Regions from separate parts of the Prevotella sp. P6B4 genome, predicted to be linked through region 1. Evidence: riboswitches for the same ligand, from Rfam matches in the RefSeq annotation. Region 1 holds a riboswitch; each other region holds the start of a gene.
What was found. A riboswitch is a leader RNA that binds a small molecule or an ion and turns the genes downstream of it on or off. The one in region 1 is predicted to bind S-adenosylmethionine.
Positions count from the first base shown of each region.

Region 2: another riboswitch for S-adenosylmethionine. It lies ahead of T491_RS0105415 (hypothetical protein); the one in region 1 lies ahead of T491_RS0111165 (hypothetical protein).
Region 3: another riboswitch for S-adenosylmethionine. It lies ahead of T491_RS0104695 (hypothetical protein); the one in region 1 lies ahead of T491_RS0111165 (hypothetical protein).

Region 1 is NZ_JHVE01000016.1:66,711-77,280, forward strand. Features, by position in the region: gene T491_RS0111130 (MBL fold metallo-hydrolase) at 1-359, opposite strand, end outside; gene murB (UDP-N-acetylmuramate dehydrogenase) at 356-1,357, opposite strand; gene T491_RS0111140 (DUF4348 domain-containing protein) at 1,381-2,220, opposite strand; gene pheS (phenylalanine--tRNA ligase subunit alpha) at 2,354-3,412, shown strand; gene T491_RS0111150 (DUF3990 domain-containing protein) at 3,554-4,018, shown strand; gene T491_RS0111155 (hypothetical protein) at 4,015-4,488, shown strand; gene T491_RS17130 (GIY-YIG nuclease family protein) at 4,658-6,340, opposite strand; gene T491_RS0111165 (hypothetical protein) at 6,421-6,840, opposite strand; SAM-I-IV-variant riboswitch at 6,839-6,949, opposite strand; gene T491_RS0111170 (RES domain-containing protein) at 7,127-8,335, shown strand; gene T491_RS0111175 (DUF6078 family protein) at 8,472-8,903, opposite strand; gene T491_RS0111180 (VapE domain-containing protein) at 9,030-10,235, opposite strand.
Region 2 is NZ_JHVE01000006.1:47,934-58,503, reverse strand. Features, by position in the region: gene T491_RS0105440 (helix-turn-helix domain-containing protein) at 1-232, opposite strand, end outside; gene T491_RS0105435 (metallophosphoesterase) at 229-999, opposite strand; gene T491_RS0105430 (hypothetical protein) at 1,051-1,752, opposite strand; gene T491_RS16960 (metallophosphoesterase) at 1,787-2,416, opposite strand; gene T491_RS15770 (RNA ligase, Rnl2 family) at 2,536-3,573, opposite strand; gene T491_RS17630 (hypothetical protein) at 3,757-3,915, opposite strand; SAM-I-IV-variant riboswitch at 4,081-4,194, shown strand; gene T491_RS0105415 (hypothetical protein) at 4,192-4,449, shown strand; gene T491_RS0105410 (DEAD/DEAH box helicase family protein) at 4,520-7,726, opposite strand; gene T491_RS0105405 (DNA methyltransferase) at 7,731-10,570, opposite strand, start outside.
Region 3 is NZ_JHVE01000005.1:56,415-66,984, reverse strand. Features, by position in the region: gene T491_RS0104745 (hypothetical protein) at 1-239, shown strand, start outside; gene T491_RS0104740 (CPBP family intramembrane glutamic endopeptidase) at 413-1,171, opposite strand; gene ribF (riboflavin biosynthesis protein RibF) at 1,168-2,109, opposite strand; tRNA gene T491_RS0104730 (tRNA-Ile) at 2,243-2,316, shown strand; gene T491_RS18170 (hypothetical protein) at 2,467-2,598, opposite strand; gene T491_RS0104720 (DUF559 domain-containing protein) at 2,654-3,124, opposite strand; gene T491_RS15695 (DUF1896 family protein) at 3,564-3,785, opposite strand; gene T491_RS0104705 (hypothetical protein) at 3,796-4,032, opposite strand; gene T491_RS0104700 (hypothetical protein) at 4,057-4,272, opposite strand; SAM-I-IV-variant riboswitch at 4,397-4,510, shown strand; gene T491_RS0104695 (hypothetical protein) at 4,509-4,766, shown strand; gene T491_RS0104690 (leucine-rich repeat domain-containing protein) at 4,916-6,391, shown strand; gene T491_RS0104685 (helix-turn-helix transcriptional regulator) at 6,621-6,845, shown strand; gene T491_RS0104680 (phosphoadenosine phosphosulfate reductase family protein) at 6,851-9,352, shown strand; gene T491_RS0104675 (hypothetical protein) at 9,408-9,806, shown strand; gene T491_RS0104670 (hypothetical protein) at 9,810-10,570, shown strand, end outside.

The sequences.
Region 1 (10,570 bases):
TAGCGGTTCTCTGCAAAGCAGTAAGGCAGCATCTCCAGCATCCCCTTTTTAGCAATCGGATCGGCATATACATTAATGGCTCCGAACTGGCAGTACGGACGAATATCGTCCATGCCTCCCATGTGGTCGTAATGCGAATGGGTAATCAATATACCGTCAATCTTACGGAAGGGCTGTGGCAATATCTGCTGACGGAAATCCGGTCCGCAATCAATCAGAATACGCGTCGACTCGGTTTCGACAAGCGCCGAACAGCGTGTACGCTTATCCTTAGGGTCGACACTCTGGCAGACCTTGCACTGGCACCCTATAACAGGTACACCACACGAAGTTCCTGTGCCTAAAAACGTCAGTTTCATATCACGTTCACCTCCGGATAGATATCAATACCAAATTTTGCTTTTACGTCGGTCTGAATCTGACGACACAGCGCCACCACCTCCTCGCCTGTAGCACCACCTCTGTTCACCAGCACCAAGGCCTGTTTGTCGTGAACGCCTGCCCTGCCTAACGATTTACCTTTCCAGCCGCACTGGTCGATCATCCAGCCTGCAGGAATCTTTACGTGATCGGCATCGATATCATAGTGAGGCATACCTGCATATTGAGCAGCTAAGCTTTCGTATTTTTCGCGGTTCACAATGGGGTTCATGAAGAAACTGCCCGCATTGCCCAGCACCTTAGGATCGGGCAATTTGGCCTCACGGATATGGATAATCGTATCACGTAGCTGCTGAGCAGATGGCTGGCCGATGCCCGCCTTCTCCAACTCCGCACGGATATTACCATAATCCAAACGAGGCTCAAAAGTCTCAGAGAACTCGTATTCCACGCTCAGTATCAGATACTGGTTCTTCCAGTCGTGCTTGAAACGGCTCTGACGATAGCCATATTCGCATTCGGCATTCTCGATGACACACACGTTTCCTGTGGCAATCTCGACAGCCCGGATGCTGCGAATCAGGTCCTTGGCCTCAGCACCATAGGCGCCGATATTCTGAACAGCACTTGCACCCACATCGCCAGGAATCAGCGACAGGTTCTCTGCACCATACAGGCCCATCTCGATGCTCTGGGCCACCACATCATCAAACACCTCGCCGCTTCCGCACTCCAGACGATTGCCTTTGCGAACAATTCCCTTGCAGGCAGAGTGGACCACGATACCCTCGTAGTCGCAAGTCAGTAGCAGGTTGCTACCTCCACCTATAATAATAAAAGGTACGCGCGAAGTGCGGAGCCATTCAGCCACCTCCTTGGCCTCAGCCTCAGAGCTGTACTCCACAAACTGTGCACACTTAGCCTCTATGCCAAATGTGTTATGCTGTTTCAGACTATAATTGTTTTCTCTCTTCACTATTCACTAATCACTATTCACTCCTACGTCATCATTTTCTTGAGCAGCCATCTGCCGCCCACTTTCTTGAAGCGCAACTCCATTTCAAATCCGTTGGCCACACCTCTCAACAGGTATATCTTCTGATTACCCTCAGTCTGCGGCTTACCATAGATGATATTATAGAGTGTTTTCTGTGGTAGCGTGGGTGCAAAAGCCTCCCACGTCTCAGGTGTAATCACACCCTCCATCATATTGAAATCATCATCAGGATCAGGTCCTACAAAGTCAACGGTCTCGCTCAGGCTCTTCACCTGGAAGGCGCTATCAGTCACAAAACGCTGGTAGAAAGCCAGGAACGAGGCATTGGCATCACCCTGCATGGGCGTCACCTTGATTTCACGCAACAGCCATGCCCCTTTGATACGCTGGAAGATATAATTCTTGATTTGCTTCTTAGCCAGCAGGATCTTCTCCACGATGGCCTCGTTCACGGCGGTATCCTTCATCAGCTGCATCTGCTTATCGTCATTAAATAATAAGGTGTAATACCCCTGACGCATAAACAAGTGCTCCATTTTCCAGTCGTCCTTTTCGATTCTGGTGATCTTATCTCCCTCAGTCACACGGAGTGGAAACACCACACGCTCTTTTTGTAACTTCTTATTGGCCAAGAAGTTAAACAAGAAATCGTCAAACATGGCATCAGCAGCCCTTGGCATCGGAGTCTCTGTAATCAGCAACTCCATCGAGTCAACATCCGTGGTGTCAGTAGAGTCAGCCACACTGTCGGCTGGCACTCCTTCCGTCTGATTGGCTTTGTTCCCTGTGCATGAGAACATCATCAGCACCGTTGCGAAAATCGCGATAAAAAACCTTTTCATCTACTTAATGTAGTACCCTAATCTTTCTAATTTCTCTCAAAATTTCGGCAAAGGTACAAAATATTCTCAATTCTTCATCCTTTTTCTCATTTTTTTTGTACCTTTGCACGCAAAATTGCAATTTTAATAGTTTATGATACTTGATAAGATAGACGAACTTCTGAAAGAAGTACAGAATTTGAGCGCTAAAAACGCTGAGGAAGTTGAGCAGCTCCGACTGAAATATCTGAGCAAGAAGGGCGAAATTACTGCCCTGATGAACGACTTCCGCGAGGTTGCCGCCGACCAGAAGAAGACGGTTGGTATGAAGATTAACGAACTGAAAACACTGGCTACCGAGCGCATCAATCAGCTGCGCGAAGAGTGTGAGACTCAGGAGTCGAGTGACGAAACACTCGACCTGACCCGCACCCCCTACCCCATTGAGTTGGGTACCCGCCATCCGCTGACAATCGTTACCAACGAGATTATCGATATTTTCTCGCGCATGGGCTTTGTGCTCGCCGATGGTCCTGAGGTTGAGGACGATAACCATATCTTCACCAAGATGAACTTCGCTGCCGATCACCCCGCACGCGATATGCAGGATACTTTCTTCGTATCGCAGCATCCCAACGATGTCACCAAGAATATCCTGTTGCGTTCGCACACATCAAGTGTTCAGGCTCGCGTCATGGAGCACATGCACGACGAGAACGGCAAGCTTACCGCTCCTATCCGTGTCATCTGTCCAGGTCGCGTATATCGTAACGAGGCCATCACCGCCCGTGCACACTGCTTCTTCCATCAGGTTGAGGGACTGTATATCGACAAGAACGTATCATTTACCGATCTGAAGCAGGTGCTGCTTTCGTTCGCTAAGGAGATGTTTGGTGCCGACACCAAGATCCGTCTGCGCCCATCTTACTTCCCATTCACAGAGCCCAGTGCCGAGATGGATATCTCTTGCTTCATCTGTGGTGGCGAGGGCTGCGGCTTCTGTAAGCATACTGGTTGGGTAGAGATTCTGGGTTGCGGTATGGTTGATCCTAACGTGCTCGAGCTCTGCGGCATCGACTCTAAGGAATATACAGGTTACGCCTTCGGTATGGGTGTTGAGCGTATCACCAACCTCAAATACCGTGTTTCCGACCTCCGTATGTTCTCTGAGAACGACACCCGCTTCCTCGAAGAATTCGAATCAGCAAACTAAGGTTTACACCTTAATAACTATATTAAAGCCTCACCAATCGGTGAGGCTTTATCGTTAAATGAGCTTTTTTTACAAAAAAAACTCGTTTCTTTTTGAAGTTCACACAAAAAAACACTATCTTTGCAAAAACAAATAATTACAATGGCAGATAGCATTACGATTTATCATGGTAGCAATGTGATTGTGAACAATCCACAAATCATTGTATCAGGGTTTTATAAAGACTTTGGCTTTGGATTCTATTGCACCAACATTGAGAGGCAAGCCAAAAAGTGGGCTCTGTCCAAACATGGTAATAGTTATGTATCAATATTTGATTATCAGCCCGCTGAAGACTTAAAAATTCTCTCATTCCCTGTAATGACTGACGAATGGCTTGATTTCGTAATTGCATGCCGTCGAGGAATCAAGCACGACTATGACATTGTAGAAGGCCCTATGGCCGACGATCAGATATGGGATTATGTTGAGGATTTTATGGAAGGTAAAATTACAAGAGAAGCCTTCTGGGTTTTGGCAAAGTTCAAATACCCCACTCACCAGATTGTTTTCTGTACTCAAAAGTCATTAGAATCCATTTCTTTTAAAGATAGTTTCAGCCTATGACAAACGTATTCTTTCCTGAAGACCAAATCAGCACAGACGATCTTTATTTCGTCTGCTATATGATTGAGAGGACAGCTCGCCAACTGAAACAGCCCAACAAATATGTTGCAAATATGATGGGGCACGACGAACTTGCTAAGAAACTATCTCTTGCAGATGTTTTACATTCTGAGAATCCATTAGCAGTTGCTTCCGATTGGATTGACGAATACGGATTACAGCCAGGCAATTTCGACGTTACTCAAGTAGATGCAGAACTCTGTCCAAGCATTCCCACTGCTACTCAAATGGGAAAAGTTTATAAGCGTCTGATTCTTAACACCATGCTGTCAGACGAAGACTATGCTGACGCCATTCTTCGCGTTTACAACAATCCCATCTGCGAAGTTATCGACAATTACAACACCAGCGCCTATTACGAACCCTCACCATATATCGCCCGCAGCTACTATGCCGGCGGGTTTATGTAAGGAATAAAGCATAAGTAAAGGGTATCTTCTTACTGATGCAGGCTGCTTATCACTGACAATTCGCCCTCAAGTTGAGGATGAATTTCTAATACCTTAGAATAAAGAAGATAAAAATTCCAATCAACTTCACCCAACTTAGGACATCTACTAATATATAGACTTTTCACTATTATTGTGGAGAGAGAAGATTATTGCGATTTTTCATAAGGCTTTCTCTGTATTGGAATGCATCAGGTTCGTCTACAAAGTTTGCATCAACTCCTTTCTCTCTCAATGCCGCTTTTATTTCATCTAACGTCACATTGAAATATTCTTTGCGATAGTTTATAGAGTTAACCTTCTTGGCATCGAATCTTCTATGTAAGTCTGCCTCCAATGCTGGTGCATCCTCACTATATATAAAGGTGTGTACGTCAAATGGGAATGGAACGCTAGCGTTACTTAATTCCATAATACGCTCCATCGGGTCTAATCGACGAGTCATTCCAATCTTATAGACATCTTTTCCAAAAGAACCTATATTAGAGATAACATAAACATAGCCTATCTTAGTTTGTTGTGCCATACTCATTGCTCTCTCTCTTAGTTCACGAGCTTCAACAAGAGCATTCTCCAGTCCCTTTATCTGTTCCTGCAATTTCTGTATCTTTTCCTGAGTCTGCGCTTCAGCCATTTCTCTCTTCTTCTTTTCAAGAGCCTCTTGTGCCTTTTCTTCATCTTTTAGAGCCTTTTTTATAGCACGCTCATATTCACGTTGTGCCTCACGTTCTTCTCGCTCCTTTTCTCGTTCAATCTGTTGCTTTTGTATATATAAATACTTTGCTTCCATATAATTAAATAGATTCTTTCCATATGATGGATCTATTCGAAATCCCGTTCCAATCATACGCAATTCTAAAATATTAACAAGAGAACCTATTTTGACTTTAATCGTATCCCAATCTGAGTTTTTCATTTCTTTTATGATTTTAACAATATTGAGTTGTGCAAATTCATTTAACAAATTACACAAATATATTTCAGCAAAAGTCCATTCCTGTGGATTAACTTTATATGGAGGTTTCAATAACATTTTCTTTAAATCCAAAGCAAGTTGTATCTGGTCAATATTAACACCGTCAATAGTTTCTCGCAAATTTCTCAAAGCCTCATCTTCACAAAGATTTGCTCTTTGGTATATTTCATGTATTACCTCTAAGCGAATCTTGTCTTTATGATTTTTCAGATAACTATTAATATCTGCTTTTATGTCATTCAATTCATGAATATATTCACTAGTTTGTTCTTTAATATTGTTTATTTCATAGGCATAATTAATATCACGCTGTTTTACCAATTCCTCTCGAAGATTGGTTAGTTCTTTGTTTGCATCTTCAATTTTCAGCTCTATGGCATGTAATTCATCCTCTCTTTGCTTCTTCTTATCATAATAAGAATGATTTTCTTCTCTAAGATTGTGATATTTACACAATTCTTCAAAATCTACTTCATCCAACGCAACCAAATATGGAGATCCAACGTCAAATAACAAGAATTCATCAGAAGATTCCATACAATTTAATTTTCTGGTTGATCTCGTTAACAAAGCATGCAACTTTTCATATCTTTCATGAAGGCTATCAACTTGCTTCTTTGTTTTTTCTTTGTCCTGTTGCAAATCATATAGTTCATTCTTCTGAGCCACAACAAGATTCTTCAATTCAACAATCTGACTTCTTAACTCTTCTTTTTCTTTCTCCTCAGAAGCCACCTCGTCACGTAAAGAAACAACTTGTTGCTGCAAAGCTGCTATTTCTGCTTTTCTCTCGTTTACTTTTTCTTCGTGGGATTTTAGAAAATCAAATATTGCCATAATCAGAATCTTTTAAATGATGCTGCAAATATACGAAAAAAATCTTATCATAGCCATTTTCAAAGAATAATCTGATATCCTTATGTTGTCTTTTGTATCAGAACATCCTTTCCATACTCATACCACCAGCGAGTAGCATCACCAAGAGCATAAACACGTTCGCTGATAAAGTCTGGGTATTTAGGAGTGAGTTCTGCAGCATTGAAGCCTGCTATAACACAGAGGAAAGAGAAATCCCCCTCAATGTATTCGCACCAATGGTTCTGTCCCAAACACCAGCCAAGGATATTGTCAAACTCAGCCTCCGTCTTGGGTAATTGGACGTGAGCCACAACATGAGGTTTCGACTGCTGGTAAATTAGCCAATAGTCACCATGTCCCTCAACATGGCGCATTTCAGTCCTGAACGCATCACGTTCTACATGTCTGAACTCCAGCCCACGATGCTGCATACGTGGGAACATTACAAAGTCACTCTTTTCAATTTTCTTGATTTCCATAATCGTTTATCTTTAGTGGATTAAACATTCACTCACATCCTTTTACCACCGCTGCCAACGATTCTGTTTAGGCCGGTTGGTGGGCATTATGCCACTCTTGATGCAATATCTGGGTACAAAAATACAAATTAGTTTTGGAATATACAATTATTTGCACAAAAAGATTAGCATTTTTTGCAGATTCGACTATTATTCGTATTTTTGCGGAAAAGTATGCCAAAGGTGTATTTAATACTATATGATTTATATGAGCCCCAAATGGTCTCAATACATTAAAACGACATTTATGAAACAGTATTTAGAACTATTGGACAGAGTTCTTGGCAATTCGAAAACTCTTAGTAATATTGAGTTTGACAAAGAGTACAAAGATAATCCTATTCAAATTATCCTTAGTGCTCCACTTGTTCTAAATGAATCAATGTGCATTTACAGAGGGAGGCTTGCTGATGACATTGGGAAAAATGAAGATTTATCAAATCCTGCAACATTTTCTTATGTTCCCATAGCACTGAACAAAGATGGACTGCCCAAAATGGGAAGGGCAAACTATAAAGGACAATCCATTTTCTATGCATCTGTACAAATGAAAACGAACTTCAAGGAAATAAGCAAAAATAGCAGTATTGGCGATGAAGCATATATGGCCAAATGGAAACTCAAGCCTAATTCAAATCTCCGTTTATATCGTACAATACCTGCATGGGGAATTAATACTGACAAAGAGCCTAACAGTCTTTTCACAATAACAGATCCCAATATTGTTAATAGTGAGTTAGGAATTTATTTGAAACGTTTAGGCTATATTATGATTTCGAATGAAGGAATTGGAAAATATCTTGCCTCATCGTATATAGCGAATTGTATTTATTCTGCCAATGGCTATGCTATAGATTCGGTTGGGAACAAATATGAAGTCTATTATGATGGAATTGTTTACCCCAGCGTTGCCGCAGGTGAAACTGAAGAAATAAATATCGCACTAAAACCTGAATTCGTAGACAAGAACCTTGAACTTGAATGGGTAATCAAAGGAAGATTAGCTCCAGATATGCGTTCTGTGAAATACGAAAAAATAGGAATAAATGAAAAAGGAATAATCGTTTGGTATACGTCATTTATAAACGAAGAATCTATAACAAATATAATCACCCACTACTTTGACTTGGATGGGAATTGTATTGATGTGTCGAAAGGAAAGATTCTTGATGCTGACAATAAAACTGTTAACTCAGAGATACCTTTTGATCATGCTATAAAAATCCATCACGATGAAATGTTTAATGCTTTAGCCCAATTTATACCTACCGAATTAAAGGAGAATCAAAAAATAACGAAATCATCTTTAGAGAAGAGTGTGAATCTTGACATTATCCGAGAATTTAATGGTTGGAGTTTTATTTGTGATGGCAAGAGTACGTCACTAAGTAAAGTCATTTATACTATCACATTGAAGAACCAACTTAGAGAAATAACTACAGACGAAGTGAAATAATTACAACAGTACATTTGCAGTACGGACTAGGGAGTACTACAGTACGGCTACGGGCGCACTGGAGTACGGATACTAAAGTACTGCAGTACGCTTAGAGGCGTACTGCAGCTAGTATTAATGGGGAGTTTCGATAGGGTTAATCGTCCCAGCAGTAATGCTCTTCGTAGGCATCGAACTCAAGGTGCTCGAGGCCTATTTCTTTTAGAGCATCGTTTACTTCCTGGATTTCGCGAGGTGAACAGAGACGCTCTCCCCTACGACGCTCGAAATAGCCTGTACGACCAAACTTTCCCTGAAGTCGATAAGAGAATGTTTCGTACTGACCAGGTAGCATCTGCTTTTGCATGTTCTTAAATCCCTTGCCATACACCTGGAGGGCATCGTTGCGATAAAACTCACACTCGGCCGAAGGATTTGTGAGTTTAGGGTTCACAATGCTTACGGCAATTTGATCATTAGGCATAGTCTGCATCGCCAACTGGCGCAGACAGTGATTGGCCATTTTGCAATCTGCCTTGATGCAGTGCAGATAGCAGCCAGGAACTTCATTGTAATTAATCTTACTCATAGCTTATCAATTAAATATCAACATATCATTCAAATAATCCACAGCCCGCATAAACACAGGGCCTGCAGGCGGATGAGATGTTTCGCAAGCACCTCACTCAACATCTCACCCAACACCTCACTTTTTTCAGCAGGCCACCTTGGTTGGAACTACCTCGTAGAACTTGACATGGCCTCGCTCGGTATGATTGAAACCAAGGTCTTTCATAGCGTATCCCAGATGAATCTTGGTGCTATGATCGCTCTTTATCGAAGGATATTCCTTACGAATCTGCTCAAGAATCTGCTTGCTGTTAAGCGACTTCACCTTCTCGCCCTCCTTAGGCTTACGGAAGCAAGCCTCAACAATCTCAGCCATATCCTTCTGGTCAGTATAATCCAGATTGATTTCCTGAATGCGAGCCACCTGATCGTTATTAAACCAATAAGGTGCCTTAAGATCTACAACCTCATACAGAATCTGAGCATACAACTGCTGATAATCGATTTCGCCAGAGTTATCGATATACTGCCCCTGAGGAATCTCGATGCAGATGTATCGACGGCTACCTGTGACATCCGACAGAGGATGGCGATTGTTGGTGGTAGCTACGAACGATGCGTATCGAGGGCGATCATCCTGCGAGCAACCATAGATGGGACGACCATTCACCTTACTCTTAGACAAAGTCTGCTTCAAAGCAGCCTGCTGACTGGGACGAATGGCATCCAACTCATCAAGATTTACTATCAGATTGTTGGTGAGAGCCATCTCCTTGTCGAACTTATTACTAAGATTAAGATGGTCGAGATAATACTCGCGAAGTTCAGGAGGCAGCAGTCGAGCCAAGAAGGTAGACTTGCCACAGCCCTGAGCACCAATCAGCGTAGGTGCACACTCGTTTCCATGCAGCGTATCCATCTGGCGCCAATGTGCAACGGTAGAACGGCACCAGATGACCAAGAAATCCATCTGTTCGCTACTGATTCCAGGCAAACGGCTAAAGAGCTTAGCCAGATGATTCTGTCCGTCCCACTTGGGCAGATTATCCAAATACTCCCAGATAGGATTATAAGTGGGAGTAGCATCAGAGTGGATCACCTCGAGGATATCCGTTTTAGGACTACCCTTGGTGATCTGTTCCTGTTTGCCCTTACGAACGATACTGTTCAGGGCCTCAGGAGTTAGAGGTCGCCAAACTGGCTGAATATCAGCCTGTTCGGGATTCAAAATCACATACTCTACCTTGCCGTTGAGGATGTTTCGACGGAACTGGTAGTTTTCCTGAAGGAACAACTCTACAGCGAGAGTGTTCTGCAGAGAGGCTTCGAGAGACTCTCCGTTAACGGTCATTTTACTCATATAGATATCAGTTTACAATTATTAATTCTGTTATGTGCACTTTTCATACTCGCGTATGTCTTTGTGTACGGTTTTTGCTATTGCGGTTGCAAAGGTATAAAAAATAGAAAGCGGTTTCAAGTCTTTCCTGTTAAATTTTTGCTAAATTCTGTAATTGTTAAAATCAGAGTGAGGTGTTTATGAGTAGTTGGGTGAGATGTTTTGCAAACATCTCACCCAACGATATCCCAGTGTTTATACGGGTTTCAGACTTTTTTGTTGATCTGTTTTGAATACGCAAAAAGCGGGAAGTTCCAAACTTTATGGCGAAAATATTAGGATGATAT
Region 2 (10,570 bases), on a different contig from region 1:
CTTTCTGCGTATACCAATACTTGTCGCCCTCCCTTGAAAAGCCAAGGTAGCCGTTATCTCTCAACTTCTTGAGATATTTATCCTTAACTCCCAATAATTCCATGACTTCCTTATTGTTGTATATCCTCAAAGGATTTGGAACTATCATTTCTAGAGTCTTTTTCTGTTCAGTTAGGGTCTGCAGAATTTCTTCCAAGATTTCCCTTTCGCTTTGCTTCTTGTTATTGTTCATTCTATTACAATTGTTTTGTTTGGTTCAAATCCGTTTGTCAGATGTTCATTGTAGTATATATATCCCATCTGGTTACATATTATTTTTGTATTGCCTATCATGGTGTCAATGTTGGTATGCGAGTGCCCATAAATCCAGGCATCAATGCGACTGTCGGCAATATAGTTTCCCAGTTCTGTAGCAAAGGCTCCGTTTAGAACGGAACCCATGTGCTGGGCTGCCACCACTGATAATGTCGGAAGATGATGTGTAACCACAACGATATGCTTGGCGGTACTCTCCTTTACTGCTTGTTTCAAGAAAGTCAGGCATTTCTCATGCTCCAGATTGAAATCATCAGGTGTGAAGCGTCTGCCATCATACATTATCTGGCGGAAGTCGTTCATGCCACGCTGAACATGGAACATATCCTGCTCTGGTATTCTCGACCACAGCGTAGTCAGAATGAAGTCCGTATCGTCTATGCGCACCACCTTATTATAATAATAGCCCACATTCTCACGTATCATCCATTGCCAACTGTCGCCACGTGCTGTTACGTCGCCATTGCTGTAGAACTCGTGATTACCAGGTACTAATAGCACTTGCTGGAAGTTCTTTGATGCCCAGTTCCAAAATCGCTTCTGAGGGGCAATGATGTCCCGCAGGTAGAACGTGTCACCTGCGAGCACCAGAACATCGCCCACAACTTCAAACTCATTCGCTTTTATATACCGCGAATTGTCATATAACTCCATATGGAGATCACTCATGTATTGTATTCTCATTGCTCTTAAATATACGTTGTTCATATCAAATCAGTTAATTATTCGTATGGCCTAACAGGCATAAAATACGAGTCGGATAGAATCCTCTGAGCACCATTCATCAGTCAAAAACTCATGGATGAGGGCGATGCCTGCAGCAAATTCCTTCAACCAGATGATTTCGTTCAGTTCTTCCCCCAAGTAATACTCCAGCATTTCTCCCTGGTCAATGTAGTCGTCCTCGTCTTCCTGCTGCTTCTTTTTAGTTTCAATCTTTTTCCCATTGACAGCCGCAAGAATCGTATCGAGTTTCTCTGAGATGCCATAAGAGAGTTGTTTGGAGTGCTCCGTCAGTATAGCCGACTTACATTTCTCCAACTGCTCATCCAAATATGACTGCAGTTCTGTCAAGTAGCACCACGACTTGCCCCATCGCCAGTCTCCGCCAAATACGCCGACATCCTTCTTCGAATCTATTCTTTCCTGAACCTTGTCAAACATCTCTTTCAACTCAGGGCTCAAGTCGTTTGGAAAGCCCCTGTCATTGAATGGCGCATCGTGACCAACCAACAGGTCTCGAACGCATCCTTGGCGTACAAGAGTAAACATACACCCCATCTTCACTCCGCCAATCTCTATGGGGTGATTATCGTCGGGAGAGGGGCCTTCGCCAAAATATCTCCATTCTTTATAATCGAGGGGCACAATTCCTTCAAGCAAATGCCACTGATCCTTTTTCTTGAATTCGATAAAAATACTGCTATAAGTTCCCATATTGTTTGTTTTTTGTTAATTCATTACCATTTGTTTACCTCACTTCACTACGATAGTTGTTCTGTGCATACTCCATGAAGGTGTTGCAATCGTACTGCTTAATCTTCTCTATGGCTACGTTATAGATATCCTCCAATGTCAGGAAGTGCAGATTGGCGAGAGAGCCGTCTATACCAACATCAAAGCGTAGGTCTATCGACAGTGCATTATAGTCGTCAAGTTTGCCGTGACTATGCCCATGCAGCATTATAGATCCTCGAGGTTTCTGGTTCCATGTCACCATCGGGTAGTGGCGCATCACCACGCATAGATCCTCTCTTAGGAACGGTGCCACAGAAGGCTTGAAGCGCATCTCCTTAATCTGATAGACCTCTTTGAAATAGTTCTTGTACGCTCGAATCGAACCATCGTGGTTTCCCTCAATCAGAAACTTCTGCCCAGGCAGTTTCTCCAACAGATGGCGGGCATTCTCACTCTTCAGGAATGTCAAATCACCCAGAATATATACAGTATCACGCTTGTCAACCGTGCTCTTCCAAAGGTCAAGCAACCATTCGTCGTGTGCCACGATATCCACCGTATCCGAAAACGGGCGCTTAGGTGAATGCTTCAATATGTTCGAATGGCCGAAATGCAAGTCGGCCGTAAAATAAATCTTATTCATTGTTCTATTCTTTTGAATTTTCTACCTATAAGTAGGGATAAATATGAAATGTTACATTGCAGAAGAGAATAGATCTCTCTTTATGTCTCCCCCAGCCTTTAACCGGGAGAGACGAATTACTATTCCATGATATAAGCCTGGCTCATATAGACCTGCTTCACAAGGGCAGTACAGAATTTGTTGAGTTCCTTGTTCAATAGTTTCTGCTCGCTCTTTTCAAGTGCAGTATACAAGTTGCCATGCTCCTTGAGGAAGTCTTCGAGCACATCCTTGGAGAACAACCCCATCACCTTGCCAAAGTCCTTAGGGAAATGCACCTCACCGATATGGCTCACCACGTTTGCCAGACGGTTCTCAGTGACGTAGGTTTCACCCTCGACAATCAGGGCCTTCAATTCATCACTATAAGGCACTGGCTCGACAAAGAGCTTGGTACGGCGCTTGGCGCTCTTCCGCTCTGCGAACCGTTCGTTCTTACTCTTGATAAGCACTCGAGAGCCGTTCCTTAGATACATTGGAGTGACAGGACGGATAACGATACCCTCGCAGATGTTGTCCTCGATAGCAGGAAGTTCAAGCCACTCGGCAATCTTGCTTTGGAAAGCGTTAGGCTGCTTCAGGCACTCGGCCAAAGTCCCTCTGAAGAGAGTCTTGGCATAAAAGAAACCACAGGTCTCAAAGATCTCGTTAACCTCATCAACAGGGAGGAACCTTCCACCCTCCTCAGTGAAGAGGTAGATGTCGAAGCCATAAAACTCATGGTCAGGAGTATAACAGACACCTCTTTGGATGAGGCCGACTTTCTGTCTTGCTTTGACCCCATCATGAGGATACAGACCACCGAACATCTCACCAAACACAGAGATATGAGTCACCTCGGGATACTTTGCCTTGATGCCACCGAATAGCTTCAGCACTCTGTCCCTGTATCTTTCGAGCAACTCAGGGTAGTCATAGAACTGCTCGCCCTCCTCCAGCACCGACGTACGCTTGGCAAACCTTAAGGTCTCACCATCGCAAAGGAAGCTGGTGTTGGCACCATGCACCTTCTCCTGCACCACATATTCCAAATCCTGTGGCATCTCTGCCACTACGTGCTCCATGAACTCACGGCTAAAGGAGTTTTCGATAGAGCTGTACTTCTTGAATTCTAACATTGTTCTTTTCTTTTTGTGCGCATCGCTGCGCGGTTAATACTGTTGTTGTTTAGGTTGTGCCCACTAGCTAAGGAGTGGAGAAGTACGGATAATGGACACACAGATAACGAAAAACCGTTGGAAAGTTTGGTAAGCTCTTTCCAACGGTCTCGTTATCTCTTATACTCTGAAGTTCGGCTGCATCTATGCCGTCCGGTCAGATTCTCTATTTGATGATGTTCGTTGGAAAGTGTTCGTGTACCAGTCACGTGCTGCAATACTCATCGAGTCGTTCGTATGAACATAGCAGAAGCCTCCAAAGCTCTCTTTGCCCTGAAGTGGTAACAGTGTTGATATGTTCATTCTTTGTTGCAGCATTGCTCTTTGTTTACATAAATTTGAAAAACGGCGGCAAAATTATACATATTTTCACAAACCGCCAAACTTTTTCGTATCTTTTTTGCATTTTCAGTCAATTTCACCCAAGAAAGAATTGGCTATTTTGCTGAATTTTTGTATTTTTGCACCCGAAAGCATCAAGAGCAGTCATCTTCGGATGGACTCGCCAACCGAGCAAAACGTAGCCACGGTGGTCAGTACGATGCGGAAGCAATAGTATTCACTTCAAAACAAAACGTTATGCAACAGCACATTTATTACACGAAGTATGCACTGCAATTCGCAGACATGCAGATTCCCGAGTTAGTCACAGTTTTCAACGCCCAGGTTGGTAATCATGGATGGTCCAGTATGCGAGCCTATCACGACCAAGCGCTCCTTGACGAGTTCAAGCGGCGCGGCATCGACACCGCAGCCGTAGCAGGCAGAAAGACCATATCGTTTGCCCATCCTGTCAGGTATGATCTACCCAACAACAAATTGGTAGTCATCAACTGACCCTATACAAACGTCGCCTTTGCAGTCTGCTCTTGCAAGGGCGGCGATTGTACATAAAATACTCATCCTATCACGCCGACTTAATCATCTCCATCATATCGTCCACATAACCATCGTTTAGTTGAAATAACACATGGTTCTCATGGAACTTCTCTAATTGACCTTTACCCCAGAAGTCCACCTGGCGATAGTCCGTGTTGCTGATGATAAAGCTGTTCAGGGCAATGCTGTCATCACCCAACGTCGGCTCGATAACATCCTTCAGATACTTGTACAGTTGTATCTTCTCGTCTTCCATTCCATGCAGATGACTGATGCCTTTGGGGTCAATGAAGTTCACATACTGTTTCCTGTCTTCACGAATCCAAAGGATGAAGTCTGGATAGAAACCAGCATTCTCGAAGAAGCCGATACCTTTGCGGCTGACGTTTCGCAGCAGATATATTTCTCGTCCTTCGCCATGCTGCTGATAATAACGCTGAAGGTCATTGATAAACTTTCGTTCGCCCTTATTCACAGCCACAGGATAGATTTCCACCACCTCATTTTCACCTGGCTTGTAATGCTCGTTCAGGTACATCATTGGGTTAAACAGATGCTGGGCGAAGTACAGAGCCTCGAAGTTCTCGTTCTCAATACGACGCAAGCCATTCAGCGTACCCTCGCGCACTTCCTTCTCAATACCCTGTAAAGCCTTTATCCAATTGTCCTGCGTCTTGCTGACAGCAATCTCATATTCCCTGATGAAGTTGGGATCTTCCTTCGTCAACACCTCGATATGCTGATGCTTCGATTCCTCCTTGCCTCGCTTCATCTTATAGGATTTGTCGATGAAGGCTTTCAGCAAACTTACGGCAATCTCTTGCCATTCAGCCACGTCGCGTCCATAATCGCTACTGAACTGCATCGAGCGTTCTGGCACCCATAACTTGTACCATTGACGGTCAGACAAGATCTCGCGCATCTCCTCCTGATGAATCTCCATATTATACCACGAACGTTCGTTCTTGAAGTCCACCATCTCGAAGAATACCTCTGTCCAATTCAGCAAGTCCAACTGCCAGTCTCTCAACCAATCTTCATGTTTCTCGGCTGTGCCGCTATCTTTTTCTCCACTTATTCTCTTTTTAACTTGAATCTTTGGATACCAGTCAAGCGTGACACGGACAGTCTTGCGATAATCCAGCAGACTCCTGATAGGCACTTCTTTCTTGAAGTTATAGTCCTTGTCTACTCTCAGTATCTTCAAGCCCTCTGGTAGCGTCTGTATCGTAGGAATCGTCAGTTCTACGATCTCGCTGTCGTTCTGTGGCAGACCTTCATCCTCCAAATAGGCCTTGAACTGGTCCATATAGTTGGAGCGCACACCAAAGATGTTCAGCGTTTCCATCACCTTTAAGTCTTTAGGTATCATGCTATCGTGAGGTTTAATGCTGCTATCAAGGGCCGTGCTTCGTTTCAACGACATCTTATAGCCTTTCAGACGCACACCACGTCCAAACATCTGGATAATCTGCGAGCCCTCGCTTTTACCAAAGTTCATCAGGCCCATCAGCGACACACGCCAACAACTCCAACCCTCAGTAAACTTCTTCGAACCAATAAGCATGTTAACAGTTGAGGTTTTCTCTGTTATTTCAGCAAACAGCGACCTATTGGTAAAGGGCTTCTCAAAAACATCAAACGCTTCAGTAGCTCTACACATATCAGACACCTTTTTCGTATCGCCCACAAAGATGAGTCCAAAATAGTCTGCCGTACCTACGCGCAATCCTATCTCTCCATCCAGCCCTTTCAAAACATCCACATGAAGCGTTGCCTCGATGCTGGCATTGAACACCTCCTTCAGAATACCCTGATAGATTTTTTCTGCCTTAGCTGCATCAATATTGTATTCGTAGTCTTTCTTCAGTCGTTTAAATGCCTTACTGAAGATGGCATTGCCGTTCTTATCCGTCAGCGAGGTGGTTCCATTTAGGATATTGATGATATGCTGCTTATAGTCGTTCTTCTGCTTCAAGAAATCATTCAAGAACAGCAGAATCATCACCACGTCTGATACTTGATGACCATTCCACACATTACCTGCACTTGATGCGCTGACGCTACCACCAACAAACACACCAAGCGGATTGTCTATCAGAAAGTCACGTTCTATGCGATGGTCACTCTTAAATACGATTTTCTGTTCATACAAGCAGAGCAGATAGGCCGTCAGATACTCTGCTAACATGTGTTGCTCCTGCCATTCTCGCATATTCATGATGCGATAATCCTTACCATAGCCATCGTTATAGAAGTAGCGATAGCTATAGTCGAAGAGCGTTGCCTTGCCGTATATCTGCAAGAACTCCTTCTTGTCCTTGTTACCCAATGCACCTATGGCCTGTCCAAAGGTGGCTGAGTATTCAAATGAGAAACCATTCTCAGTCAGTTTATTACGATATCTCATCCAGTCATCACCGCTTGAACCTTTATGCGCTTCATCAACAAGAACTAAATTGTTCCCCTCAAAGCAATCAACTGCCACTTTTTTGTCGCCATTAACATCTCCTAATTTGAAGATATCAATCACCTGAACAGTTTGCTTTTTGAACATACCACCCATACCTTCTTTCGAGAAGTATTCAGCTGACATGTTCGACTTCTGCAACTGCTCCAAGTGTTGTCGGCTCAGTTCTTCATTGGGCGTCAGCAGGATAATGTTGTTGATATCGTTCAACTTACCTGCCTTTTGTGCGTAGTAGAGATACTGCTTGATGTGAACTTGCATCATCAGCGTCTTACCTGCACCAGTAGCACACCAGAAGGCCAGTTTGTTTAGGTCATCTTCTGTAAAGTCAGGCACGCCTTCCCATACACCTTCCCTTTGCAGGAAGTTCGTCATCAGGAATGTGTTTAGGTCAGCAACCAATGCTTGTTTATTGCGAAAATACCTATCCAAATAGATCTCTGTAAACAGCAGACTCAGATACTGGAAATACTTCCATACAATCTTGTCACGACGTTTCTCATTAATCTCGTTGGTCAGCTTCACAATATGGTGGTCATACTCCAGCAAGTCATCTGTTGTCACCTCGCCATTATGCATATGGTCGCGCATGGCATAATAGATACGTGAAATACCATTTTCATCCACACCTTCGTAGATGGGGTCTTTCATGTCCTCTGATAGTGCTGTCAGACTTTTAGCACCCAATAGGTGCAGCACATAGTTGAACGTCACCAGCGCATATTGTAGCTTGCCGTTGTCTGTTCGTTGTCTTCCTCTTGGCATAGTCTTACTCCTCTTCAAACATACGTTTCATCAGTTCCTGCTCTATCAGTCGAACCTTCCAATGCTCCTCGTCGCTCTTAAGGTTTGGCAGGGTGTTGTCGCCATTCACGTAAATCACGTCAAACTCACGGTCGAGTGTCGAGTAATCCTGCTTGCGGAAGAAATCGTTCAGGTCATCGTTCTTTATCACATCCTGATTGCGCCAGATGACCAGAGCATGTTCCTTCTCAATATGCGTCGTTCCTTCCACCACACAGATGTTATCATCCTTATGCCAATGGATGCTGTCAACGTGCAGACCTATCAAGTAGTTGAAGGTATCCACCAAATCCACAGGTGTATCTACCAACTCATTGTCGCGAGTAGTCTTGATGGTATAATCGAAGGGACGTACAAAATCCTTGGTGTTGATAAGGCTATCACGCGTCTCTGTGTCGAGCATATAGCGCAGCACATAGCTCTCATTATCTGGCTTTCCAAATCCATCGTTCACCTCTAAGTTGTTTAGCGTATCTTCATACTGCTCTAGACGGATGTATTTGAAGCATCCTCCCCCACGATATGTACACGAATTTGATATACCAGATTTTTCTCCATTAAGAACATATTTCAACCTAGGATATGCAATCTTTGAGATATGATCTCCCATATCTATTCCAATAAACTTTCTCTGTAATTTGAGAGCTACTGCAGCAGTCGTTCCAGAACCAAGAAAACAATCAATAATATAATCGTCTTTTTCACTTAAACTGTCGATTACTCTTTTTAATACGCCTTCTGAGTTTTCTGTTTTGAACCCCCATTTATTAGCATAACCTTTTATGTCAAGCCAGTTAGTATCGGCCATTGTTTCAGTTCTTGGAGGTATCCAATATTTTATACTTCCAATTTTATCACCATCCCTTTTTACAAATTCCAAAGACTTTCCTGTCTGAACCCAATAATCTTCTAATGATATTCCTTTGGGCTCGAATTGTTCTTGGTATATTTCGTAGTTTTTTACAGCAGCAAAAGCTCTGTTCTTTTCCCACATCCATTGTCCATAATGATTCGACAAATCAATACCAAGTATTTCATAACGCATAGTTGGTCGATCTAATGCTTTCCAAAAAGAATGCCAATGAGCATCTGATTTTTCTGCACTTATAGGCTTTATTATTTTACTGAATCTAGAATTTGGATATTTCGAGTACCAATATAAATTGTCATAATTTACTGTAATTGATTTAATAGTCCCAAATTGTTTGTTCAAATCACCTTTTGTTTCCTCAGCTCTTCTTAAAACAATTTCGTTTCTATAATTATCTTGCCCGTAGGTCTGATTTAATAATTGGCGAAGAATCATGTTCCCATCATGGCTACATCTTACAAAAATAGAGCCATCATCCATTAATAGCTTTTTAATTCCTAAAACTCTGTCATATAATAGGGTTAACCATGTTGAGTCTTTATAATCAACTCGATAGAGATAGTCCGCATTTTCACCAAGATTAAAAGGAGGATCAATATAACATCCCCTAACATTTGATGAAAATGTTCGAGTTAATAGATTGATAGCTTGCAAATTTTCACTTTTTATCAATAATCCATTCGTTTGTTCATCAAGTCCTTCTATATCTGCCAACAATTTGTGTTTGAACTGTAATGAAAAGAATTTGGTGTCAAGTACCAATAGTGGATTTTGCTTCAGAAACTCAATAGTTAACGGTTCGCAATACGCTTCTGTCATCATGTCGCCTTTTATCTCATCAATGGCAAACAGGCGTACCCATTCTTTACGCTGTTCATCGTTAGCACAAATCTCAGGATAGTATTTCTCTGGCACACGGTCAAGCGTAATACAATAGTCACTCTGCACCACAAATTTCTTTTTCAGCCAAAGACGCTTTTGGAAGTTCTCTAACTGCGCTAAGAAGTCGATGATTTTCTGACCAACCCTTTCTATCGCTTTTACCACAGCCAACTGACTCTGCAATTTTGCTGCATCGAGGTCAGCTATGACAAACACTTCATTTTTGATGTAAAAGTCTAACTCACGGCTAAGAAAACCGCCCAAGTCTTTATGAATAAAGTAATCAAAAGAATTTTTGTCCGTATATGCTTTTATATGTTTCTCTAACAACACTACTTTGTCAGTAACATTCTCTTTAACAAGAAGATCCTGCCATGATTTGGGTATCATCACAGATAAAGCCTCAAATGCATTCTTGTTAAAAATTTCCTGCTTTGGAGGTTTCATCATAAGTTCATAAGTGAAACTGATATGGAATTCGTCATCCATTTCTTCAAAAACGGGTAGACCTTCCTCATTACGAAGCACATCAAAACGACGTTCCATACCTTCTGTACTCTTGTTATTGTTTTGCTCTGTAGAAGCATCCACCAGCACGAAAAATATCCTGCGACCATCACGAAGTTTGAAGGTGTAGTTCTTGAAATACTCTGAGGTCTTAATGTAGTACTGGTCGTAGTTGGCCCAATAGAGTTTTACTTCTTCACCATTATAGGGAATGGCATAAGCAGAATTGCCGCCAGTCTTATAGCGACGCTGTGACACAAAATCGCCACCCTCGTAATAACGACTGAAGAACTGCGTGAGGCGAGAGAATACGGTGTTCTGCAAATCATCAATACCTGTACTGCTTTGAGCTATCTGCTGGCGCAGTTGCTGTACCTTGGGGTTCGTATCAGGGTCGATGCCCAGATTCTTACAACCTTCAATGGCTTTGGTCAACTCTTGCTGCAAAGAGTCATCTGTCTTGACATACTCCTTAAGAGTCTGCTCCACCTGTGGCAACAATTGGTTGTCAAGGAAGTCATTGATTTGATTACGCTTGTGGTTCA
Region 3 (10,570 bases), on a different contig from region 1:
TTACCTCACGCCTCATGCCGTTATTCCGTGCTGCCGCAGTCGTAGCCATCATCCTGACCTTAGGCAATGCCGCTCAGGCACCTTGGGACCGTGGATGGGACGACCCCAAAGAGGCTTATGCCAAATTCCATCAGCAGCAGGTAACAGACTCCGTTAACTCACTTGGTACCATCCAGGCCGAGAACATCACCGACACGATTAAGGTTGGAAATACGGAGCGAACCACCCTCGTTGAATAAGATATTTTTTTCTATGCTTTCTTTATAATAAAAACAAGTAAAACAATTAGGAAGAAGAAGCTGTGAAGCTTCGTTCATTTCTCTCAAATTTTCAGGAAATACTAACGCTGAAGTTCAGGCTGCACTCCCACTACAATGGGGCTGCAGCCTTCTTCAATGCTATACGCTTGGGGTTACTTTTTCATTCTGAGGTTAAGCTGATATATCGCCGGCAGCATTATCAGCAACGAAAATCCTACAGACAACAATACACTTGAGCCGAACATATCTTCGAGCGTAGGATCACCCGTACCGTATAATGCTATCGATATGTTGTACATCACATAGGCTACCGAATTGTTAGCCCAGTGATACACCACCCCAGGTATGATACTATCTGTGCGATAGTACATCCAGCCCAGCAACATACCTATCAAGAATGCATGCGGCATCTGTGCAGGATTTACGTGAGTTAGAGCAAACAGCAGAGCAGATATGGCAATAGCCACCCAATGATTATGATGCCAGCGCAACAAACTGCGCAATATAGCTCCACGAAAAACCAGTTCCTCTACCAATGGTGCAAGCAGCCCTATCACTACATATCCTAAGCGATTGCCCATTATGCTCTCCAAACCCTTTTCGGCTACATTTGGCAACTCAGGCAGCATCTCCTGCAACCATATCGATGGCGTGAGTGCACCTAACGATGCCACCACAGTCCACAGCAGTACCGTCCAAGGACGAGTGCGCAGCCAATGCGGACTAACCTCCGCCCACTTATATATTATAAACAATGCAAACGCCAATATGCTGGACAGGATGCTACCTGTGATGAGACTCACCGATCCTATCGGATCAAGTCCTATCAGCTTAAACACCCCCATCACTATGCCTCCCATCACAAACTGTATTGAGGCAAAAATTATCGTATAGATTATTGCATTCTTCATTTTGTCTGGTTTAATATCTGTTCTACTTGCTTTTTGTCTTCTTCCAACTGTTTGACCAGCGCCTCAGGCGAATCGAAACGGCGCTCCTCGCGCAGCCGGGCCACAAAATCAATGGTCACCGTCTGCCCGTAGATATCACCCTCGAAATTAAAAATATTCACCTCAAGGGTGGTATGGTGTCCTTTAAAAGTAGGTCTGGTACCAATATTCATCATAGCAGCCTTCTTCGGAGCGTCACCAATACTGGCCCATACGGCATAAACCCCTGATGCAGGAATCAGTTTATGAGGATTTCCCGGTTCCAGATTTGCCGTTGGGAATCCAAGTGTACTGCCGATATGCTCACCCGGCATCACCGTTCCCGACAGCTGATAGTAGCGCCCCATACAGGCTGGCATCTGCTCTACTTTACCCTCTGTCAGCAGTTGCCTGATCACAGAAGAACTGACAGCACAGCTACCATCAGTCATCATCTCGGCATCGCCTCGTAGCACCTCCATGCCTAATTCACGACCATACACTACATAGTCATCGAATCCCTCTGTGCGATTCTTGCCGAAACGGTTGTCATAGCCCGTTACCAATGTTGTCACGTTGAGCTTCTCACGCAATACCTGCTGCATGAACTCCTGAGCCGTCAGGGAGGCCAACGCACGTGTAAAAGGCAGCACCACCAGATAATCAACATCCAACTGACTGACATACGCACGCTTCTCGTCGAGTGTCGATAAAACCTGCGGCTGATACGTAGCATCAAACACCTCGCGTGGCTGGCGATCAAAGGTAATCACCATCGAAGCTGTACCTTTCCGCCTGGCTTCGGCCATCATCAGCGTAATCAAGTGCTGATGACCGCGATGCACGCCATCGAACACACCGATGGTAGCAGTGCATTCACAAGGTATCTGAATGCTATCTATATCGTTTATTATCTTCATAATTGGCCGCAAAGTTACTCAAAAATCCCCAATTTAGCTTTACAAATCAATGATTTTTAGTTATTTCCTCTTAAAAATTTGGATATTTAAAGAAATTCACGTACCTTTGCAACCGCTTTTTAGGCAAAGCATCGGACTTGTAGCTCAGTTGGTTAGAGCAACAGACTCATAATCTGGAGGTCCCTGGTTCAAGCCCAGGCTGGTCCACCCCTGAAAATCAGAGAGTTACGAGAATTTCGTGACTCTCTTTTTCTTTCATGGTGACCTTCAGGTGACCTTTTCAAGTCCAAACTGGGTCGTTTCAGCATTCTGAAATGAATGAAAATTTCGTGAATTCTCATGAAATATTAATCACAATTAAATATGCTGACCATGATCATGGAACCAGGCATTGTCAAGCCATGATTTATCCTTTTTGTTCCTACGAGACTTCTTTTTATGCTTTGGCTTCTTATCATGATCATCAAAGAGCGCGACAATAATCATCATTAAAATAATAAATGTCATAAGTTTATTTTTTATTTGTTACTAATTCTTTCAACCATTATTCGCATTCATCATCAATTATTATCCAGTGTTTAATCTCATCGTCTATCATTTTACGTAATTCATCGATAAAAGCATTTACCGATGCGGTTCTATTATTTATCTTATCCATTCCCTCCACCAGCCTTTCCCAAAAAGACACATTGATATAGGTATCGCAATTATTAATACGGATAGTTACGAACCCATGTTTTGCAAAAACCTCATCGCGTAACATGTCTTTTTGTAAACGCCTACGATGGTATTCGCCATCAATTTCAACACAAATCTTCTCCTCTCTGAAGAATAAATCTGGGAAGAAAGCTGTCTTGCAATCCTTGAAAGCAATAGGAGGATTGCATTCCACCCTTGCTTTCATACTATCAGGCAGGAGTTTATATGCGGCCCGCTCACTCTTTGTTCGGCAGACTTTCTGTTTCTTTTCATGCATTTTATCGCATGCAGTCAAATTTCTGTATATACTTTCCATCGCTCAAAAACTAAAATTTATCCCCCACCCGCCACAGGGGGTAAAGGGCATCTAACCAAAATTTCGTTGCAGAAAGGACGAGGAAAGACAGGCTTTAGCGCAAGACTTTGATCGAAAATACTACCCGCAGGTGTGGAGATTTTCGAAGCAAACCACAGGCTTGGCCTTGCACATAAGACGGTCGCTCGTACCTTTGCATAGAAATTTAGGTCAGATGACATTTGCCCTGCATGAGTTGGAATCAACTCTCCCTTCTATCAAGTTCGATACAACCGTATCGCTAATATATAATAATGTATATATGGACATAGCAGTCCATTGCAGGCTACCCGCTATGGAACGCTATTTATTCGACTATCAAGGATATAGCCATCAAAAAAGAGTGCCATTCTTCATTAGAAAGACACTCTATAAAAATACCCAGGAATAACCTGCCCTACTATAAACCTGACATCAGTACTTCCATGGCCAGTTCCTCTGCCTGGAATACTTCAAGGCCACTAAGTCGGTTATTCTCATACTCTTGGCCAGCCAAATCGGCACGGTCATTGATAAATTCGGCATCATTGGCCCTTGGATCATCGTTATCAACAAGATACTTTTTCAGATAAAGCGCATAATAGTTGAAATCTACTTTTGCCATATAAACCTCCTTTTTCACGTGTTAATAATCAATCTAAGCCTTCTGTATGACTTCTCTCCTCTTCACGCAGAAGGTGGTTCAGATAGTTCCCTGAAGACTCTTCGTTCTCAGGAACTGCACGTCGAGCGCAGTACTCCTTGAAGTCACGTGTTTGCTCTTCGGACTGATGTGTTACATAATCCAAACCTGTGATTTTCTCATCATACAACATCCGAGCGAGTTCGCTTGGATTGTAAAATCTGTTTTCGAGTGTCATTTTTTCCATTGTTATAAAGCTTATGTTAATTAGTTACTTTGAATATCGAATGTCACGAGCTTCCCAACAAATCGTCAGAACATTGAGGTTGTAGCCCTTCTTCATACACGATAGTATCCCAGCGATCGCCCAGTATTGGTCTTCCTCCCTTTGCGAAAGCACCCAATCCCAAGCGTTCGTGCCGTTCTCTAACTTCGTCTGCTGAAGTAGCTGCTTCTGCTCTTCTGTGATGGTATGCTCTTTCTCCATGTTGCAAATATACAAAGAATTATGGAGATAGGTACAACAATTCTGTTAACGTTAACAAAATAATCAAAGATAATCATTTGACTATAAAATTTGGTCGTTTCAGAACATTTGCGTACCTTTGCACCCGAAGCATCAAGAGCAGTACCCGAAAGGGTGACTCGCCAACCGAGCTTTAGCTTAGCCACGGTGGTCAGTACGATGCGGAAGATTAGTATTCACTTCAAAAACAAAAAGTTATGCAACAGCACATTTATTACACAAAGTATGCCCTGCAATTCGCAGACATGCAAATTCCAGAGTTAGTTAATGAGTTCAACGCATTGGTGCAAAGCCGTGCATGGTCAAGTATGCGAGCCTATCACGACAAGGCACTTATTGATGAATTTAAGAATCGTGGCATCGATGTGTCCGCAATCAGCGACAGACACACCATCAATTTTGCTAAGCCAGTCAAGTATGATATTAATCGCAATCTGTTGATTGCTATAGACTAAATACCACACGGGACCTTGTCGTCTGCTCTTGACAGGCCCTGATTTTTACCATTTTTTGTGTAAAAACTATTAAATATTGACATTATTTACTCATATCTACTTTATTTTGATTATCTTTGTGTATTGAATAACCTAAAACAAAGACGAAGATGAACAATTTACAGTTGACAATAGTTTTAAAAGAAAAAGATACTCTGAGATATAAATTCCCACAGGAAGAATTCTATGAGCATGTATCACTTAAGTTAGCTGGTCAAATAGGAGAAGACGATATTCGTTTTTTAAATGGATATTCTTCAACAGAAGTCCTAAATGAAGATTATGGTGCCTTCGAATATTTACCCGATGTAGGACGATGGAGAACTATAGATTTAGATCTCTCAGAAGTATATCCAGAAAATTTTAATCTCAATGAACTGGATGAGATAAGAGGACTAAGGTCTATTATTCTACCAAATGATCTTAAATATGTCAACTGGTGGTATTTGAAGAGCGATACCAATACCACTACTTCGTCTTTAGTTGTTTCAGAAGGGTCGAAAATGATAAATCAAGAATCTTTCTGTAAATGGGAAATACTTAGTAATGTTAGTTTACCCAGTACATTGGAAAAGATTTCTCCAGACTCATTCGTCGGTTGCAACTCGTTAAAATCATTCAAATTCCCTAATGGATCTCAATATTTTGTGGTATGCGACGGTGTTCTTTTTTCATCAGATAAAAGGATTCTCATCGCATTCCCTCCTGCTTTGAAAATCGAAAAATATGAAATTCCAGAAGGAACAACTGTTATTGCAGAAAGAGCATTTAAGCATAATCCATATATTGAAGAAATTGTCATTCCCGCTTCGGTTGTACGAATTCAGGATTTTGCTTTTGAGAACTGTGCAAGTCTCGAGTGGATAGGAGTGCATTCAGAAAACCATTTCTATTATTCTCGCCATGGAATACTTTATGAGAAGGACGTCCCCGCAATAGATTCCGATTGCGACGGATATTCACATTCTCATTTGGACAAAATAATTTGTGTTCCAGCTGCATTAAATAAATCAGAATTGAATTTAGATAAAGTTCTTCTTGCCCCACGATGTTTTTCTGGTTGCCGCAACATCAAAAGCATAAGATATGAGCATTGTTTCTATAGAATAGATGGTGCTTTTAATGGTAATAATGACATCAAAGAGATCAGCTTTTGTTTGATACATGTGTTACCAATGTTTTATGAATGCCAGAAACTTAAGAAATTGAGTATTCGCGGATCATTTTCTGGAGAACTTGGCCATTCAATTCCTCGAACAAAGAACCTGCAAGAAATTAATTTAGAGGATAATGAGGACTATGTTACTGTTGATGGAGTTGTGTTTACAAGTGATGGGGATTTAATCTTCTATCCTCCTCAAAAAAAAGATAAGATATATGTAGTACCTGATATAATTAAAAGCATAACTCGGAATGTATTTGTGTATAACCCGTTTCTTCGCGAGGTTAAACTACCTCCTTTCTTCGATTTAGAGAAACTTAAGACAGATTGGTTCGTGGAAGAATCGTTTGAAGGTTCCTCGGAAATTGTATTAGAAACAGAGTGTAACACCACTATTCGGCTTTCAATAATATCAGGCAATTAGAAAAACAAATATAGGCGCATCCCGCCGAGGTTGGTTACAACAAGTTTGGTCGACTATTTGAAACCTCAAATGGGCCTCGTTGTCTGAGAAGATGGTGAGGCTTTATTGTTTTGACACGTATTTAGCGAGTAAATGAATATTTTTCATTAAATTTCTCAAATTATTACCCTTTTTAGCCTCTCATTTAGAATAAAGTTTGTATCTTTGTTGCGACAATATAAAAGAAGATATGGCTGCAAACAAAGATCTCAATCGCTTAAAAGTGATACTGGCAGAGAAAAAGAAATCCAACCTTTGGTTATCCAAAGAGTTGGGATGTTCGCCCACAACCGTATCCAAATGGTGTACTAATTCATCTCAACCTCCTTTGGAGATGCTGATGAAGATAACAAAATTGCTTGACGTAGACCTTAAGGATCTCGTCAGATTTGAAGAACTTGATAAAAATGAATAAGAAGTATGTATAAAATAACCTGGGACAAAGAGACTGGTGGGGTGCTTTTGCACTCCCGTATAGTGGAAGGTACACTTGGTACTTCTCCACGTCCTGTGTTCTGGGAAGAACTTGATTTATTAAGGTTGAATGAGCTTGGGTGGGAATATCCTCATAGTGAGGAGCCGCTGCTATGGGCTATCAACAAACAGTACTGGTATCGTGGTGAGATGGTTTTCGAAACTAAGGGAGCAAATATCTATGACGATGCAACTGTAGAATTCCAGCAAGGAATGGAAACATTGAAATTAAAACCCGTCAATGTGAAGAAGATGCTGGAAAACTGCAAAGAGTATATGTTCCTTTTGGAAAGTGAAGCCATAGAATTCATCCACGAGACATACAGTCAATATGCAGGAGCACGTAAAAGCGTGCAAAACGTTGCTTCCAATCAGCTCGACTATGAGGCCTTGGCTGCAAGAGCAGAGAAAAAGTCTAAGACGAAAATGGCGATTGTCAAGGAAGACTGCGACTCTTTTGAGATTGTACCTCTTGACAAAGCCAAAGAACAAGGTCGTAAAATATACCAGACCACCAAAATTGACAAATTCCTTGCATCCTTCTCTGGTGGCAAGGATAGTCAGGTTGTTCTGGATCTCTGTACACGTGCCATCCCAAGCACAGATTTCGAAGTAATTTATAGCGATACCGGCTATGAATTACCTCCTTCCCTCAGTCTTTATGAGGACGTACAAAACCATTATAGGGAGCTATATCCCGATTTAAAATTTTCCGTGGCCCGCAACCACGAAAGCGTTTTGAACTATTGGGACAAGATAGGTACGCCAAGCGATACCCATAGATGGTGTTGTTCTATTATGAAAACAGCACCACTATATAGAGGGTTGAAGCTGGATGGCACCAACAAACAGGCCAAAGTACTTACTTTCGACGGCGTAAGAGCAGAAGAAAGCGTTAAACGAGGTGCATATATGCGTGTTGGCAAAGGTAAACACACGACTATCACAAACGCTCACCCAATAATCAACTGGAACGCAGTTGAAATTTTCCTGTATATCTTTAAATACAACCTCCCAATCAACGAAGCCTATCGCTACGGAAAAGCACGCGTAGGATGTCTGATATGTCCGTTCTCCACGGCGTGGGATGACATGATTGCATCAAAGCGATATGGCAAAGAACTTAAACCATTCACAGATAGGCTTGTTGAATGGTCCAAGGATAGTAAGATTGGTAAGATTGATGAATTTATTAAGGAAAGGCGCTGGAAGATCAAAGCGATAGGAAATACGGATTTGGTAAAGACTGTAGTCTCCTTCTCTGATGCCAACAACACCTTTACGGCTATTGTTAAAAATTCACTTCATCCAGTTTATGAATGGCTGCCAGCACTGTGCGAATATACCATTGAACAAAAAGACAACGTAGATAAAGGCTCATTGCGTTTTGACGGCAACGTTTATGATTTTCATCTCAAACATGAGAAAGAAAAGAACCAATTTGCTTTTGTTGTAGAGAACCCTTCTACCCAGTTGAGTTTTCTGCTAAGGCGTGTTATATATAAAAGTGCATACTGTGTACATTGTGAAGTATGCGAAGTGGACTGCCCCACAGGAGCATTATCCATTGTTCCTAACGTCTATATTGACAAAACCAAATGTATCCATTGTCACAAATGCCTAAACTCACATGATTTAGGTTGTATATCAGCTGATTGTGTAAGAATGATAAGAAATATGAACAACAATGAAGAAACAAAAATTCGAGGTTATAAGACCTTTGGATTCCATGAAGAGTGGCTGCATGAATTTCTTGTAGACCCTGAGTATTTTTGGAAAAGCAATTCACTGGGCCCTGCTCAAGAGTCAGGATTCACGGAGTGGTTGAAAGATGCCGAGATTGTTGATGCCAAGAGGAATCTGACACGTTTTGGCGAATTACTTCAACAAATATATATTGACAACACGAACTTGACATGGGAGTTAATTTTAACTAACCTATCCTACAATTCATTTGTTATTGACTGGTTTGCTAACAATATTAAGATAGGTCAAGAATATAATCGAAAGATATTGGAGGGTATGATTAACGAACAAGGTTATTCATCAAGAGGAAAGACAATTCCTAATGCGGTAGCGGCTCTTATCCAAACCTTTGATTATTCCCCTATTGGCGATACATTGAATATGAGTATGCAAGCTGATGGAAAAAACAAAGTAAGAGGTGGATATGAAGAAATAACAAAAGAAGGTTTAGCTTACAGTTTATACAAGTATGCAGAAAAGAAAGGTGTTCATTCGTTGAGAGTCTCAGACTTTTATAATGATGAATGTACAAGCGGGCCTTTCCGTGTCCTTGGTATCAGTAAACAGGTTTTCAACAACACCTTGAAGTCTCTGAACTCTGCCAACAATCGCGTTCTTATTGCAGAATTGGCGATGGGCCTTGATAGTATCACTCTTCGTGAGGACCTTAATTCCATCTCTTGTTTAGAATCCCTTCTTTAAGATGAACCTAAAGACCTCATATTATAAAAACAGTATACTCTCTATCAATAGAGGTTTGGCATTTGGAATCCCCTCCAATGCTAAACCCCTATTCCTACTTTCGATTATCAAAGGTATAGAAGAAGGAATAATCATTGGGAATAAGTTTTCATATGAGGAAAAACTGGAAACAATTTATAAGGAGTTATGTTCGTTCTATGAACCCAACAGGAAGCCGGCTCCCTTTTACAAGCCATTCTATCACTCTACCAAAGAGCATTACTATAACATCAAATGGAAGGGAGGTAAGATTCCAGATCATACATGGCATACCCCCTCGCCTAAATTTATAAAGGAGAACATTGAATATGCATTTCTTGACGACGGTCTGTGGGATCTTCTTCAAGACAAGTATATCAGAAACGAGTTCTGCGAACTAATAGTAAGTCATTATCTCAAAACAGCAAACATCTAACGTATGAAATACAGTGATATCGTAACACTTAGGTCTATGCGACCTGCTTATAACATTCAGGAAGAAGGACATGACGAATGGAAGACCTTCATCGCCAATGACCAGTTCAATGAAATTCTTAATTGCATGATTAAGGCTGTGCGTAACAACGATGCAGACAATCACAAGTCTTTGTGGATAGCAGGAACATATGGCACAGGAAAATCACATGCAGGTGCTGTTCTAAAACATCTGTTCTGTGACCCAGTGGAAGATATCAGGGAATATGTCGAAGAAGAGTACAAGAAGGATAAATATGATAAGCTACGTTCTGCCATTCTGAACGTTCGTATGCAGAAACGACTCTTCCCTATAAATATGTATGGTCAGCAGAGTATTGCCCACGAAGAGGATTTGTCACTTCAGCTTCAGAAAGAGATAAAGTCTGCTCTCAACGCTGCCGGTCTTGACATCGTTGTTCAAACAGATTTTGATACACTTGTACAACACATAGATGAACAGCCGGTGATTTGGCAGTCGCTTATTGATAATAATATCATATTAAGTAGCGTTGCCCCTGATTTGAAAAAGCTAAAGCAATTGCTTATGGCTGGCAATTCCGAAGTACTTGATCGTGTGCGCAATGCTCAACGTATAGCAGGTATCGATATCCGCTTACAAGGCAATAACATTCAGAAATGGATCTTTGAAGTTCAAGATAAAATCAAAGAAAAAGGATATGATGGCCTACTTATTATTTGGGATGAGTTTACTGAGATTATGAC